Regions from separate parts of the Bacillus paramobilis genome, predicted to be linked through region 2. Evidence: riboswitches for the same ligand, from Rfam matches in the RefSeq annotation. Region 2 holds a riboswitch; the other holds the start of a gene.
The links. Region 2 has a riboswitch for FMN ahead of AABL52_RS19465 (ECF transporter S component). Riboswitches for the same ligand answer to the same signal wherever they lie in the genome.

Region 1 (7,617 bases), 2.5 Mb from region 2:
AACGCATTCATATTATCATTTGTTGTTATGAGCCACACCCGCCCACACCGCTCTTCTTCCGCAACTTGTAATACACACTCCACAAGTTTTGTTCCTATTCCTTTTCTTTCTTCAAAGCTATCTAACGATACAATTTCACACATATTTCCGGTCACTTCATACGTTATAATTCCGATTATTCTGTCATCAAAGAACGCAACAAATCCTGGCAACTCTTCTAACTGATGCCCCTTCCCACGTGAAACCATCAACGAACTCCCCCAGTTCTCACACATGAACATTCGGATTGTTTCTTTCATCACTGGCGTAATTTTTTGTATATACACCATTTCCTATTTCTCCCCCTTTCTATCATTGTGATACAATATAAGTGTATCACATGTAACGGTATTTGGAGGATGAGGTAAAGTATGAAACGTTTTTTTGCAACATTGTTTACTATACTAGGTGCGATAACTGCCCTTGGGATTTTCTTTACAAATAAAGTGATGTACTTAAAGAAAAAAACAGAGGAAGAAGTACTCGAAAGAGAAACGAAAAAACATTTTCGTATAGAGGATTTTGATGCTCTTCATAAAGAAGAAATTCATATCCCTTCGCAATTTGGATATGATCTTCACGGATATTACATTCCTGCTGGTCATTCCAATAAGTTTATGATTTTTTGTCACGGCGTAACTGTAAATAAAATGAACTCTGTAAAATATGCAAGGTTATTTTTAGACAGAGGGTATAATGTCGTTATTTATGATCATCGTCGTCATGGTAAAACTGGCGGAAAAACAACAAGCTATGGATACTATGAAAAACATGATTTAAAATCAGTAGTTGACTGGCTAAAAAGTCGTTTTGGAACAAATATAACACTCGGTATTCATGGTGAATCTATGGGAGCTGCAACACTTCTTCAATACGCAGGACTTGTAGAAGATGGTGCTGATTTCTATATTGCAGATTGTCCTTTTTCTGATTTCTACGGGCAATTACAACACCGTTTAAAGGTTGAATTCCATTTACCTAAATGGCCTTTATTACCTCTAGCAAATGCTTTTTTAAAAGTGCGTGACGGTTATACGATTCGCGAAGTTTCACCAATCGATTGTATAAAAAACATTAACAATCCCGTCCTCTTTATTCATAGTAAAGATGATGATTATATTTTGGCTGATATGACGAAAGCACTATATGAAGCAAAAGAAAACAATAAACAACTTTATATTGCAGAACACGGTGCACACGCTTGCTCTTATAACGAAAATAAAGAAGAATATGAAGCAGCCGTTGATCAATTTTTAAACTCATATGTAAAAGAAACAAAAAACAGGCTTGCATAAGCCTGTTTTTTTATTGCGCTAAAACGTCTGTAACTTGTTCCATGTTTTCAGAAATCCATTGCATTGCATCATCTAACGTTGGAAATTCTGTCGTTTGAAATGTTACTTCATCTTGAAGTAACCAAACATCCTTTGACTCTTGTCCTACACCTGCAATGGACCAGTGTAACAAACTATATGGATGATTATCATTCAAAAATGATGCCCACGTGCGCTCATTTGCAATATTTCGTAATGTACGTAATTGTTTATCCATCTTTCGTCACCTTACTCTAGTCAGTTATAAAAAACATTATAACACTCTCTTCTCTCCCAAAGAAAGTGCTCTTTTTACCCCGCATTAACGGGCAGTAAAACTCCCACCTCAAAACTCAGCTAAAACAAAGAAGTTAGGTGGGAGATTAACTGCCCCTAAAAGCCCGATTGGTTCAACTAATAATTAGTGGGGGATACCTCCCCCACTAATTAAAGTTTCACTTTATATTGTCAAGTACTTCTCTTAATTATATGATGAAATTAAGCGTTTGGGAAGGAGGGATAGCGTTGGCTAAAGTACAAATTAAAGTAAATGATAATGGCTCTTTTCGCGTTACAGGGGACGTGGAATTAGTCGATTCACAAGGGAATGTATTCCCAGCAAAGCCGGCATTTTCTTTATGCCGTTGTGGTTTATCAAAAAATATGCCTTATTGCGATGCTTCGCATAAAGGTAAATTCGAATCTGTTGTTAGAGCACCAGAGGCAGAATAATTCCACATGTGACATGCACATTTTTTTGTGCATGTTTTTCTTTTTTACACCTCCGTTATATCCCTTCTCCTTACAACATTTCTCACACTTTTGTCACCATGCCAAGCTACATGTATTTTCACACAATTCTTCACATTCGAATATTTTTTACTAGCCTTTTATCTTTTTTGTGCTATAATTTGAGCAAACAACATCCTTCGGGGTCGGGTGAAATTCCCAACCGGCGGTGATGAAGTGCAAACTTCTAAGTCCGTGACCCGTTTTCAACTCGAAAACGGTGGATCTAGTGAAACTCTAGGGCCGACAGTATAGTCTGGATGGGAGAAGGATATGTTTTCTAGTAATTTTATATAGCGAATACACTTTTATTTCAGTATGCATATTTTTAAAGTTTCATTTTGAATCTTTATATATGTTTTATTTTGTATACTTATGTTTCTATACTGGAATAAAAAGATACGACTAGCGTTTGAAAAATTCGATATTTTGCTAGGTTTTTTCCTTATGCAAAAATATCAATCATCGTTAGGTTTCTTTCCTATACTTTCGTATTCGAACTATATTTCTAGAAATCACGTCTCCCAAACCCCAAGGATATAAAATCCTTGGGGTTTTTTGATTTTTTCAGGAGAGGTGAAGAGAATGACAGATCAAGAATATATGAGGATTGCCCTGCAGTTAGCAGAAGGAACATCCGGACAAACAAGTCCAAATCCTATGGTTGGTGCTGTTGTTGTAAAAGATGGAAACATCGTCGGTATGGGAGCTCATTTACGTGCTGGTGAAGAACACGCAGAAGTTCATGCTCTTCATATGGCTGGTGAGAAAGCAAAAGGAGCTACCGTTTATGTAACACTTGAACCGTGTAGCCATTTTGGAAAAACACCACCTTGCTGTGAATTACTCATCGAAAAGGAAGTTAAGCGAGTTGTAATTGCTACTCTTGATTGCAACCCTCTCGTTTCTGGTAATGGAAAAAAGAGATTAGAAGAAGCTGGCATCGACGTAACTACCGGTGTTCTTGAAGCAGAAGCCACCTTATTAAATCGTTTCTTTTTTCACTACATGAAAACGAAACGTCCATTTGTAACCATAAAAACAGCGATGAGCTTAGATGGGAAAACAGCAACTGTCACTGGTGAAAGTAAGTGGATTACAGGTGAAGAAGCACGAGCTGATGTTCACCAATATCGCCATACACATGATGCGATTCTCGTTGGAGTAAATACAGTTATAGCTGATAATCCGCATTTAACGACAAGAATTCCTAACGGGGGTAAACATCCTATACGTGTTATTTTAGATACCCATTTACGAACACCACCATCTTCTCATGTCATCAAAGATGGTTTAGTACCGACATGGATTTTTGTCGGTAAGGATGTAAATAAAGAGAAAATAGCTTCTTATGAATCTGAAAATGTAACTATATTCCAAATGAAAACGAAGCAAATTGAAATTGAGGACCTCCTTTTCTTTCTTGGAGAGAAGCAAATTCTTTCTTTATTCGTTGAAGGAGGCCAATCGATTCATGCAAGCTTCTTACAAACAAAGCATTTCAATGAAATTATAACTTATATAAGCCCGATATTAATTGGCGGGAAAGATGCCCCTACTTTATTTGGCGGAAATGGTTTCGCAGCATTACAAGATGCACTTTCCTTGGAGATTCAAGCGATGAAACAAATTGGCGATGATATAAAAATCGTTGCGAATGCCCGAAGCGAGGTGACGGAATGTTTACAGGAATTGTAGAAGAGTTAGGAACGATTACAAACATGCAACAAAGCGGAGAAGCGATGAAGTTAACGATCCATGCAAATAAAATTTTATCAGATGCTCACTTAGGTGATAGTATCGCGGTTAACGGTATTTGCTTAACTGTAACGAGTTTCACAACAACTTCATTTACAGTGGACGCAATGCCTGAAACGATGCAATCAACATCACTTCGCATGCTTAAACCACACTCTAAAGTAAATTTAGAGCGGGCGATGGCTGCAAACGGACGATTCGGTGGACATTTCGTTTCAGGACATATTGATGGCATCGGAACGATATTAAACAAAAAACAACACTATAATGCCGTCTATTACAAAATAGCTATTGCTGATGAATTACTGCGCTATTGTTTGCATAAAGGATCCATCGCTGTTGATGGAACGAGTTTAACAATATTTGATATAGACGAATCTTCCATCACAATCTCACTCATCCCGCACACAGTAAGTGAATCTGTTATCGGTGGAAAGAATGCCGGTGACATCGTAAACATTGAGTGTGACATGATCGGTAAATATATCGAACGCTTTATTTCTAAACCTGTAAATCGAACTGGTTCAATGAGCAAAAGCTTTTTACAAGAAAACGGATTTCTATAAGGGGGAAGCATGATGTTTCATCGTATTGAAGAAGCTCTAGAAGATTTAAAACAAGGAAAAGTCGTTATCGTATGTGATGATGAAAACCGCGAAAATGAAGGCGATTTTATCGCTTTAGCAGAGTATATTACGCCGGAAACGATTAACTTTATGATTACACATGGGCGCGGCCTCGTTTGTGTACCGATTACGGAAGGGTACGCAGAACGTCTACAATTAGAACCAATGGTAGCTCATAATACGGATTCGCATCATACTGCATTTACAGTGAGTATTGATCATGTTTCTACAACAACAGGAATAAGCGCTCACGAACGGGCAACTACGATACAAGAATTGTTAAACCCTGCATCAAAAGGTGCTGATTTCAATCGTCCTGGACATATCTTTCCATTAATCGCGAAAGAGGGTGGTGTCCTGCGCCGCGCTGGTCATACAGAAGCTGCTGTCGATTTAGCACAGCTTTGCGGAGCAGAACCAGCTGGAGTTATTTGTGAGATTATTAATGAGGACGGTACGATGGCACGCGTACCTGATTTACTACAGTGTGCAAAACAATTTGATATAAAAATGATTACAATAGAAGATTTAATTGCTTATCGCCGCCACCATGAAACATTAGTGACGAGAGAAGTAGAAATTACATTACCTACAGATTTCGGTACTTTCCATGCAATTGGCTATTCTAATTCATTAGATACGAAAGAACATATCGCACTCGTAAAAGGTGATATTTCAACAGAAGAGCCTGTGCTTGTACGCGTTCATTCAGAGTGCTTAACAGGTGATGTATTTGGCTCATGCCGTTGTGATTGCGGACCACAACTCCATGCTGCACTTGCTCAGATTGAGCGTGAAGGAAAAGGCGTTCTTCTCTATATGAGACAAGAAGGACGAGGCATCGGCCTTCTTAATAAGCTTCGCGCTTATAAGTTACAAGAAGATGGATTCGATACTGTAGAAGCAAACGAAAAACTTGGATTCCCAGCTGATTTGCGAGATTACGGTATTGGCGCTCAAATTTTAAAAGATTTAGGTTTACAACATTTACGATTATTAACAAATAACCCGCGAAAAATTGCTGGCTTACAAGGTTACGATTTAGAAGTAATCGAGCGTGTACCATTGCAAATGCCAACAAAAGAAGAGAATAAAACGTATTTACAAACGAAAGTAAACAAATTAGGACATTTACTAAACTTATAATAAAGGGAGAGATTCATTATGGTATTCGAAGGTCATTTAGTTGGTACAGGATTAAAAGTTGGGGTTGTTGTTGGACGTTTTAATGAATTTATTACAAGTAAGTTACTCGGCGGAGCTTTAGATGGATTAAAGCGCCACGGTGTAGAAGAAACTGATATTGATGTTGCTTGGGTTCCTGGCGCATTTGAAATTCCTTTAATCGCTAAAAAGATGGCTAGTAGCGGAAAATATGATGCAGTTATTACGCTAGGTACTGTAATTCGCGGTGCTACAACACATTACGATTACGTTTGTAATGAAGTAGCAAAAGGGGTTGCATCTTTATCACTACAAACAGACATCCCCGTTATTTTCGGTGTATTAACGACTGAAACGATTGAGCAAGCAATTGAACGCGCAGGCACGAAAGCTGGTAATAAAGGCTATGAATCTGCCGTTGCTGCGATTGAAATGGCTCACTTATCAAAACAATGGGCATAAAAAAAGAGGCTGCGGCCTCTTTTTTTATTTCTTTACTTTTTTCCGTACATCTTTTATTAATTCATCCATTGTTTTTCCTTCTGTTTGTATACGAAGCGTTTGTGCTGTTCTCCATACATTCTCTCTTTTCTTCGCTTCTTCTATAATAGTAATTTCTTTTCGGACTTCCTTTAAATCTTTCCCTTCTGTTTTCAACCCAAAATGTTCAGCTTTCGTTCGAAAATGTTGTTCAATTCGTTGTTGCATCTCTTTTTGTTCAGGATTTTCGGCAGCCTTAACTGGATCAGTACTTATTGCTTTTAGTAAAATTAGACAAGTCATAATCGCTAATATATATTTGTGCATGTAAAATCCTCCAACCCAATATAAATTACATATTTACTATGTACAATTGGGGCTTGGAAAATTCGTCCACCAAAATTCTTTTTTTTACTCAAAAACCAATAATATCAAGCGTTTACAACTATTTATTACATTTTATTTACAAAAAAGCAAACTCTTTTACAAGTTTGCTTTTTATCTACCTTATAATGCACATTCTTCAATCTCAAATCCTAAATCTTCAATCATACCCCAGTCTGCAGTCGGCTCTTGCCCAGCTGTTGTTAAATAATCTCCAACAAAGATAGAGTTTGCTGCAAATAAACCGATTGGCTGCACAGAGCGTAAATTGATTTCACGTCCTCCTGAAATGCGAATTTCTTTCGTTGGGTTTACAAAACGCATCATTGCCAGCACTTTTAAACATTCTACTGGTGTTAATTCTTTTTGTCCTTCAAGCGGTGTACCCTTTACAGCAACAAGGAAATTACATGGAATTGAGTCTGCATCTATACGTTGTAATTCAAATGCAATTTCAGCGCGTTCTTCTATTGTCTCCCCCATTCCAAAAATCGCCCCAGAGCATGGTGAAATACCCGCTTCTTTCGCTTTTTGAACTGTATCAACACGATCGTCATACGTATGAGTGGAGCAAATACTTTCGTAATTATTTGCATGTGTATTTAAGTTGTGGTTATAACGATGTACACCCGCTTCCGCTAAACGTCCTGCTTGATCTTCGTTTAAGAAACCTAAACAACAACAAATTTTCAAATCTGTCGTTTCACGAATCTCCTTAACGGCTCCAATTACGTGATTCACCTCTTTATCCGTCGGGCGACGACCAGATGCTACAATACAATATGTACCCGCTTTACGGCGAATTGCTTCGTGTGCTCCTTCTATGATCTTTTCCTGCGTTAACCATGCATATTTATCAATCGGCGCCTCTGAAATAATAGACTGTGAACAATATCCGCAATCTTCAGGACATAATCCAGATTTCGTATTAATAATCATATTTAATTTTACTTTCTTACCAAAGTGATGATGGCGAATGATGTAAGCTGCATTCATAATCTCTAAAACTTCTGTCTCATCAGCTTCTAATATCGCTATTGCATCCTCTTTCGTAATCATTTTCT
Region 2 (7,617 bases):
TGGGACAAGGCATGGAAAACACTACGGTATAGATATAGCGGCACCGATTGGCGCGCCTGTGGCAGCTATTCAAGAAGGTAAGGTAACAAAGTCTTATTATTCAAGTAGTTATGGAAACGTTGTATTTATTAAACATGGAGAATATGAGGCCGTGTATGCACATTTAAATAAGAGATATGTAGTTCAAGGGGATTATATTTCAAAAGGAGGAATAATTGGAGAAGTAGGAAATACAGGAGAATCGAGAGGTGCACACTTACATTTAGAAGTTCATCAAGGAAGATGGACGATGGCGAAAAAGAATGCGATGAATCCATTGCTTGTTCTAAATGAACAGAGAAATGAAGTTGTTTCCTCATCCTTATATGTCGTCCAAAAAGGGGACACTTTAGTTAGTATTGCACGGAAATTTAGTATGTCAGTTAAGGAAGTTAAAGAAAAAAATGGACTGCAGCAAGATCGGATTTATCCAAATCAACAATTATACGTAAAGTAAAAAAAGAGCTAGTTAAACTAGCTCTTTTTTTACCAAAAAATAAAGACACATATAAATCCAGAAATAGCTAAGTAGCTATATAAGTAAAATACTTTCGTTCTTGTTTTTTCGTTCGTTCGAAATAGTACAATAGTCGGTTCAATTAAACCGATTGTCAAACAAAGTAAACCAAGAAGCATACAACCGATTGAAATGGAGTACAGGGCAATTTGTGGTGCTTGAAATGGAATCATCCATTTTAATAAAAATGCAATAAGTGCAGTGTAGCAAATGCTGCCGATGTATTTATTCAACGGTGCATTAGAACGGAACCCTGGAAGTTTTTTTAAGAAAGAGCGGGAAACAACTTCAGTTTGTAAAGATGTGTGCTTTTCAATTATTTTTTGAGCTTCTTTTCCTTTTTGGAAAAGGGATAATATCCAGTTTCGCTCACCTTGAAAAATAAATTGAGAAGTTGTCAAATAATGATCCACCTTCACTTTATTCCAACTCTTCCACTGGTGACGCTCACACAGTTTTAATTTACTCTCTGTTTTTTTATCATACTGATAAATACTGATGCCATCTTCGTCGAAAGCAGCATAGTATGTCTCACTTGAGAATGTGCCTAAATCAATTGGACAGTAGAAAAGTAATTCTTTTTTTAAGTAAAAGTATTCTTTTCTTAAGTTTTTTTTCATTACTTCTCGAATAGAGTGTCTCTTTTCTTTTTTCATGACATTTCCTCCATAATCCAGAAAATGTTCTTATCTTAACAATTCAACATCTTATCACTTTTAACTATATATGACTAGTGGATTCATAGGAGAAATGCCTAATACTAAAAAATATGGGGTGTATTGTAAAATATAGTGATTGGTTTCGGTTATATAAAATTAATAACTTATTTTTAATAAGTTACACTTTTTTTGTTCACAACATGATCATGTTGTTGTATAATGAAGTGGAAAATAGAATATCGGTCTATCTTCGGGGCAGGGTGAAAATCCCGACCGGCGGTGATGAACTATATGTGATTTTGTTCTAAGCCCGCGAGCCGTTAAGGCAGGATTTGGTGTGATTCCAAAGCCGACAGTATAGTCTGGATGGGAGAAGATGGAGGTTCAAGCGTTCAAAAAAGATATGGATTTGAACGTCTGTTTGATGTGCCTTAAATTCTCCCTTTGTGTAAAACACAAAGGGTTTTTTCGTTCTATGAAAAAATAGGCATAGCAGAACCTTTCCACTTTCCATGAGATGATCGATGGAAAAGGAGAGAGAAAGATGAAACAAAAAAACAGTGTAGTGCAGATGGTGAGTGTAGCGATGCTAAGTAGTATTGCATATTTACTGATGATGTTGGATTTCCCGTTTCCAGGGCTTCCGCCATTTTTAAAAATTGATTTTAGTGATGTACCAGCTTTAATTGCTGCGATTATTTTTGGGCCAGTTGCAGGGATAATTGTAGAGGCGATAAAGAATATTTTACATTACGGGATTCAAGGGAGTTTAACGGGAGTACCAGTTGGCGAAATTGCTAACTTTATTGCAGGATGTTTATTTATTGGACCGGCAGCTTTCTTATTTAGAAAGTATCGTACTGTTAAGAGTTTAACGACAGGATTAATGCTAGGGACAATTACAATGGCGCTCATCATGAGTGTATTAAATTACATCATTATATTCCCAGCTTACACTTGGTTTTTAAATTCACCAGCTATGTCTAGTGAGGCTATAAGAACAACGGTTGTAACGGCAATCTTACCATTTAATTTGATTAAAGGAATTGTTGTGACAATTGTATTTGTAGCGTTATTCTCACGCCTGAAAGTATGGGTGTTTGCAAAAATGAAAAATGCATAAAATATAAAAAAACCATTAGTAGTATGGAACTACTAATGGTTTTTTATTAAGTAGAATGAAAATAGAAAACAAAAAATATCCCTCATATTAATGAGGGATATTTTTTGAAGTTAATAAAAGACTATTCGAATTTTAAAGAGTCGCCGTCGAATGATTCGTCAGCAACTTTAATTGAGTCAGTTGGACAACCTTCGAATGCATCCATCATATCTTCAATTAATACATCTGGAATTTCAACGATACCTTGGTTATCGTCTAACGTTACAAATGCAATACCTTCATCATCATAATCATAAATGTCTGGTGCAGCAGCGCCGCAAGCACCACATGCGATACAAGTATCTTTATCAACGATTGTATATTTTGCCATCTTTTTTCCCTCCTGATAATATGTATGTGAAAAGCTCGCCATAAAAATTATAACCTTATTGTAAAACGGTTTTTAAAACTTTTCAACATAAAATTATAATGATAATCCTTATCAATTAGAGTGTCAACTAATTTTTGCATTATGTCACAAGATTTTCAAAATACGTAAATGTTATTTCGTTTGGTACAATATACTATATACAAGTACATAGTGCCGATATGATAAGTTTAATAATGCGATCATACTAAAAAGTAACTAAGTTAGATTGAAAGGTGGAAGCGGTAATGCAACTACAATATACAGTATTGTATTGTTTAAAACAATTGAATGGTGAAAGGACCGTTTCTTCTATTTATTATTTATTAAAAGGAAAACGATCTTCACAAACGTTACAAGATGGAAATATGTTCCGAATTTCTTTTTTGTTTGGAATATATAAATCGTTAAATAGAACAGACTATGATCGTGAAGTTGCAAAGTTGTTGCAAGCAGATTTGATTCAAGAAATACGTGAAAATACATATTTGTTAACATCTAAAGGTAAAATGCAGTTGCAAACATGGGAGGAAGTGTATGCTTTTCCCGCGCATTTACATGGTTTGCACTATGGCGAATTAGGTGAAACATTTTGGAAAAGAGTATCATTAATCATTCAAACTATATCTAATTTACAACAGAATAATACGAAGTTTATTCCCATTCAACAAGATACAGAAATAACGGTGTGGGTGAAACGCTTTTTAACAGGTATACCGTATAGGAGAAGTGAATTGGCTAAAAGATTATGGAAAGAAATACATAATCTTTTAGGAAAAGGTGATGTGGTAGAAGCGACAATTGTAACATATCGATTAACAGGATATGAACGTATCGGTTGTACATTGCAGCAATTAGCGGAAATTACGAAACAAGATATATTTCGGGTGTATTTTTTATTTTGGGGTACAATTCACTTCTTTATACAAGAAGTTCGCGATAAAGAAAATGAATTTCCACTGTTAGCGGAAATTATATCTTACCCAAATGAGAGAGCTGAATTATTTAGTTTATCAACGAAAAAAACATATAATTTTTGGAGACAAGGACGTTCTTTAGAAGAAATAGCGACAATTAGAAATTTAAAGGTTGCAACGATAGAAGATCATTTTGTTGAAATTGCTTTACGAGAAAAAGAGTTTTCAATCGAGATGTTTATGGAAAAAGATAAAATAGATAAAGTAACAAAAGTAATTGTGGCATTACAAACACGTAAGTTGCGTGAGTTGAAACAAGCGGTTGGAGAGGGGATTTCTTATTTTGAGGTCCGTCTTGTATTGGCGCGGATGGAGGTTATAAATGAAGCTTGAGGAATATTTATATAGATGGTTTGGATATTCTGAATTTCGTCCAGGGCAAAAAGGGGTAATTACAGATTTATTAGAAGGAAAAGATGTTATAGCAATGCTCCCGACTGGAAGAGGAAAGTCTATGTGCTATCAACTTCCAGGGCTAATGCAAGAAGGAACAGTACTTGTTGTATCACCATTATTATCTTTGATGGAAGATCAAGTTACACAATTAAAATATGTTGTGAAAAACCGAGTGATTGCATTTAATAGTTTTCGGACATTGCATGAAAAAAGAGAAGCGATGAAAAAATTAGCTTCATATAAATTTATTTTTGTTTCACCAGAGATGTTGCAGTCGGAAGTGTTAATAAGAGAATTGAAGAAAGTTCATATTTCATTATTTGTTGTGGATGAGGCTCATTGTATTTCACAATGGGGTTATGATTTTAGGCCAGACTATAAAAAACTAAATGTAGTCATTGGGAATATTGGGTCTCCTACGGTGCTAGCATTAACAGCAACAGCGACGAAAGATGTACTCCGAGATATAGCAGAGAGTTTAGATTTGAAGAATGTGACGCAACATGTATACTCTATTGATCGTCCAAATATTGCAATGGAAGTACAATTTGTGGATACGATAGAAGAGAAGAAAGAAGCGCTTTTGGACCAGGTGATGTATTTACAAGGGCCAGGAATTGTATATTGTTCAAGCAGAGCGTGGACAGAACGTTTAACGGAATATTTAAGAGGAAAAGGCGTGACTGGTGTCGCTTTTTATCATGGTGGTATGGAACATGAAGAGCGTATGTTAATTCAACAACAGTTTATGAATGACCAGTTGCAGCTTGTAATATGTACAAGTGCTTTTGGTATGGGAGTAAATAAGTCGAATACGAGATATATTATTCATTTCCATTATCCGACTAATATAGCTTCCTATTTACAAGAAATCGGAAGAGCTGGAAGAGATGGTGAACCGAGTATAGCTATCTTACTATGTAGTCCGTTAGATCACGATTTGCCAATTTCAATAATTGAAGATGAATTGCCGAGTCAGTCGCAAATACAATTTTTATTTTCTTTACTACAAGAAAGAATGTTTCAAACGAAAGAATTGCCAATAGAAGAGGTAGAAGAAATTTGTTATAATGCAGCAAGATTTAATGAACAATATTGGCGCTTCACCCGCTATCATCTTGAGCAGCTTGGAATCATACAACAGCGAAAATTAAAATTAGAGAGCTTGTCAGATGAAATTATGAACCGATTAATAGCTGAAGTAGAGATAAGGCTGCGTAATAAATATAGTGAGCTAGAAAACATGAAATCATGGATACAAGTGAAAGGATGTAGACGTGAATATTTGCTGCAACAGTTCGGTTATAGAAAAGAGACCGAGTTAAAAAATTGCTGTGACTATTGTAGTATTACAAAAACAGACTATAAAAAAAGACAAGCGCAACAATCGGATTTCGACTATAATTGGGAAACAGAGTTACAAAAGCTTTTCGGTCTAGAAAAGATGGGGGAATGATGAACATTCAAAGGCATAATATTGAAGATATGAGTCCGAAAGAAATAAGGCTGAATCTGTATATTACACAGTTCATTATTATCGGTATCGGTTGTTTGCTAGCATATATATTATTCCCAGATATAAAATCGGTGTATAGTCTGTGGAAATGGGAACCGGTGTCTATACTTATAATAGGTGGCTTATTAGCAATTGGTATTGTGTTATTAGATTATGTTGCAATGCGAGTGTTTCCAGAGTCTTGGTTTGATGATGGTGGTATTAACGATAGGATGTTTCAAGGAATGTCAGTTATGCATCTACTCGTTATTACGTTCATTATCGGTTTTGCAGAAGAATTTTTATTTAGAGGTGTAGTGCAGACACACTTTGGAATTATAATAGCGAGTTTAGTATTTGCAGTGTTACATATTCGGTATATAAAAAAGCCATTTTTGTTTTGTTTCGTCTGTTTCATTAGTTTTGTCTTTGGTTATGTATTTCAATGGACAGGAAATTTGTTTATAACAATCTTTGCACACTTTCTTGTTGATTTTATAATGGGACTCCAATTAAGAAAATAAATGGAAGGTGGTGGTGAACAACATGAGAAAACGAATTCCTGATTTTGAAGAGGAATTAGAAGTTGAGCGAGTGGAAGAAAAAGAAAGTTTACCGCCGCGTAGTGAAATTCATAGAAATAAAGAGAAAAAACAAAAGTTTAAAATGAATCATATTTTCGTACGAGTTTTAACATTTCTATTCATATTACTACCAATTAGTATCTTATGGTATACAGATAAATATATTCAGGTGAAAAGTGATGGTAATAACGCTGGGAAAAGTGCGTTTGAGGTCATTTTCTTTGATTCAGCTAAATCTGAATCAGGGGCACCATCTGAGAAAGTTGTAACGCATACGGTGAAAGAGGGAGAAACTTTAGAAAGTATAGCGAAGCAATATTTTTCAGATGATACTGGAATCGAAGTGATTAAAAAGTATAATGATTTACAAGAAGACGAAGTGAGTGTAGGTCAAGAAATAAAAATTCCGATAAAAGATAAGTCCGCAAAGCAGGAGAGTTAGTAACATACTTGCTATAAAAACTGAGGATTATCTTTATGAGGAGGGGAGTAAAGAATATATGATATGGATTATCTTATTAAGTACTCTCATATGTATTGGTATTATATTTCTTCTTGTAATGTATACAGAAGCGATGCGTAATACTGTGTTAGAACATACTTTAATATTTGAAGAATTTCCGAAAGGTTTTCAAAAAGTAAAGGTGTTTTTTATTTCTGATATTCATAGAAGGGTCATTTCAAGTTCGTTAATTGAACAAGTAAAAGGAAAAGTAGACCTTGTAATTATTGGCGGTGATTTAGCGGAAAGAGGCGTCCCTTTATCGAAAATCTCTGCGAATATACAAAAATTAAGAGAGATAGCTCCTGTATATTTTGTATGGGGAAATAACGATTATGAGATTGAGTATCATGAATTAGATGCTTTGTTATTAGAGAATAATGTGAAAGTTTTAGATAATACAAGAGTTGTATTTGAGTCTGAACTAGGAGAACAAATTTGTTTACTTGGTGTAGATGATGTTGGTTTGAAACGTGATCGTTTAGATTTGGCGTTGGCTGATTGCAAAGAAGATGGTTTTCGCATATTAATTAGCCATAACCCTGATATAATAAATAAAATGTCTGGAAAAGAACAAATTTCACTTGTTTTAAGTGGACATACACATGGAGGACAGATTCGATTATTCCCATCTAAAAAATATTTAAAAGGTGGCGTATATAAGCATTCAAATATGACTCTTTTTGTTAGTAATGGGTATGGAACAACGTTGATTCCACTTCGCTTCCGAGCACCTGCTCAAACACATATTATTACGTTATGCGGAGGGAAATGATGCCAACTCTAAACGGGAAATATAACATAAAAGCTGTTTCAAATATAATTGGAATTCAGCCGAGTACGCTTCGTGCATGGGAGAGACGATATCAAATTATTGCCCCAAAGCGGAATCATGCGGGACATCGATTATATACAGAAG

Region 1: another riboswitch for FMN. It lies ahead of ribD (bifunctional diaminohydroxyphosphoribosylaminopyrimidine deaminase/5-amino-6-(5-phosphoribosylamino)uracil reductase RibD); the one in region 2 lies ahead of AABL52_RS19465 (ECF transporter S component).

The regions. Positions count from the first base shown of each region.
Region 1 is NZ_CP151108.1:1,306,397-1,314,013, reverse strand. It holds gene AABL52_RS06915 (GNAT family N-acetyltransferase) at 1-329, opposite strand, end outside; gene AABL52_RS06910 (alpha/beta hydrolase) at 411-1,334, shown strand; gene AABL52_RS06905 (DUF2552 family protein) at 1,345-1,590, opposite strand; gene AABL52_RS06900 (CDGSH iron-sulfur domain-containing protein) at 1,878-2,084, shown strand; FMN riboswitch at 2,274-2,417, shown strand; gene ribD (bifunctional diaminohydroxyphosphoribosylaminopyrimidine deaminase/5-amino-6-(5-phosphoribosylamino)uracil reductase RibD) at 2,727-3,839, shown strand; gene ribE (riboflavin synthase subunit alpha) at 3,821-4,465, shown strand; gene ribBA (bifunctional 3,4-dihydroxy-2-butanone 4-phosphate synthase/GTP cyclohydrolase II) at 4,478-5,671, shown strand; gene ribH (6,7-dimethyl-8-ribityllumazine synthase) at 5,690-6,151, shown strand; gene AABL52_RS06875 (hypothetical protein) at 6,176-6,496, opposite strand; gene bioB (biotin synthase) at 6,677-7,617, opposite strand, start outside.
Region 2 is NZ_CP151108.1:3,808,728-3,816,344, reverse strand. It holds gene AABL52_RS19475 (peptidoglycan DD-metalloendopeptidase family protein) at 1-496, shown strand, start outside; gene AABL52_RS19470 (hypothetical protein) at 526-1,212, opposite strand; FMN riboswitch at 1,458-1,597, shown strand; gene AABL52_RS19465 (ECF transporter S component) at 1,760-2,338, shown strand; gene AABL52_RS19460 (ferredoxin) at 2,460-2,708, opposite strand; gene AABL52_RS19455 (helix-turn-helix domain-containing protein) at 2,993-4,054, shown strand; gene AABL52_RS19450 (RecQ family ATP-dependent DNA helicase) at 4,044-5,573, shown strand; gene AABL52_RS19445 (CPBP family intramembrane glutamic endopeptidase) at 5,573-6,136, shown strand; gene AABL52_RS19440 (LysM peptidoglycan-binding domain-containing protein) at 6,159-6,638, shown strand; gene AABL52_RS19435 (metallophosphoesterase) at 6,697-7,473, shown strand; gene AABL52_RS19430 (MerR family transcriptional regulator) at 7,473-7,617, shown strand, end outside.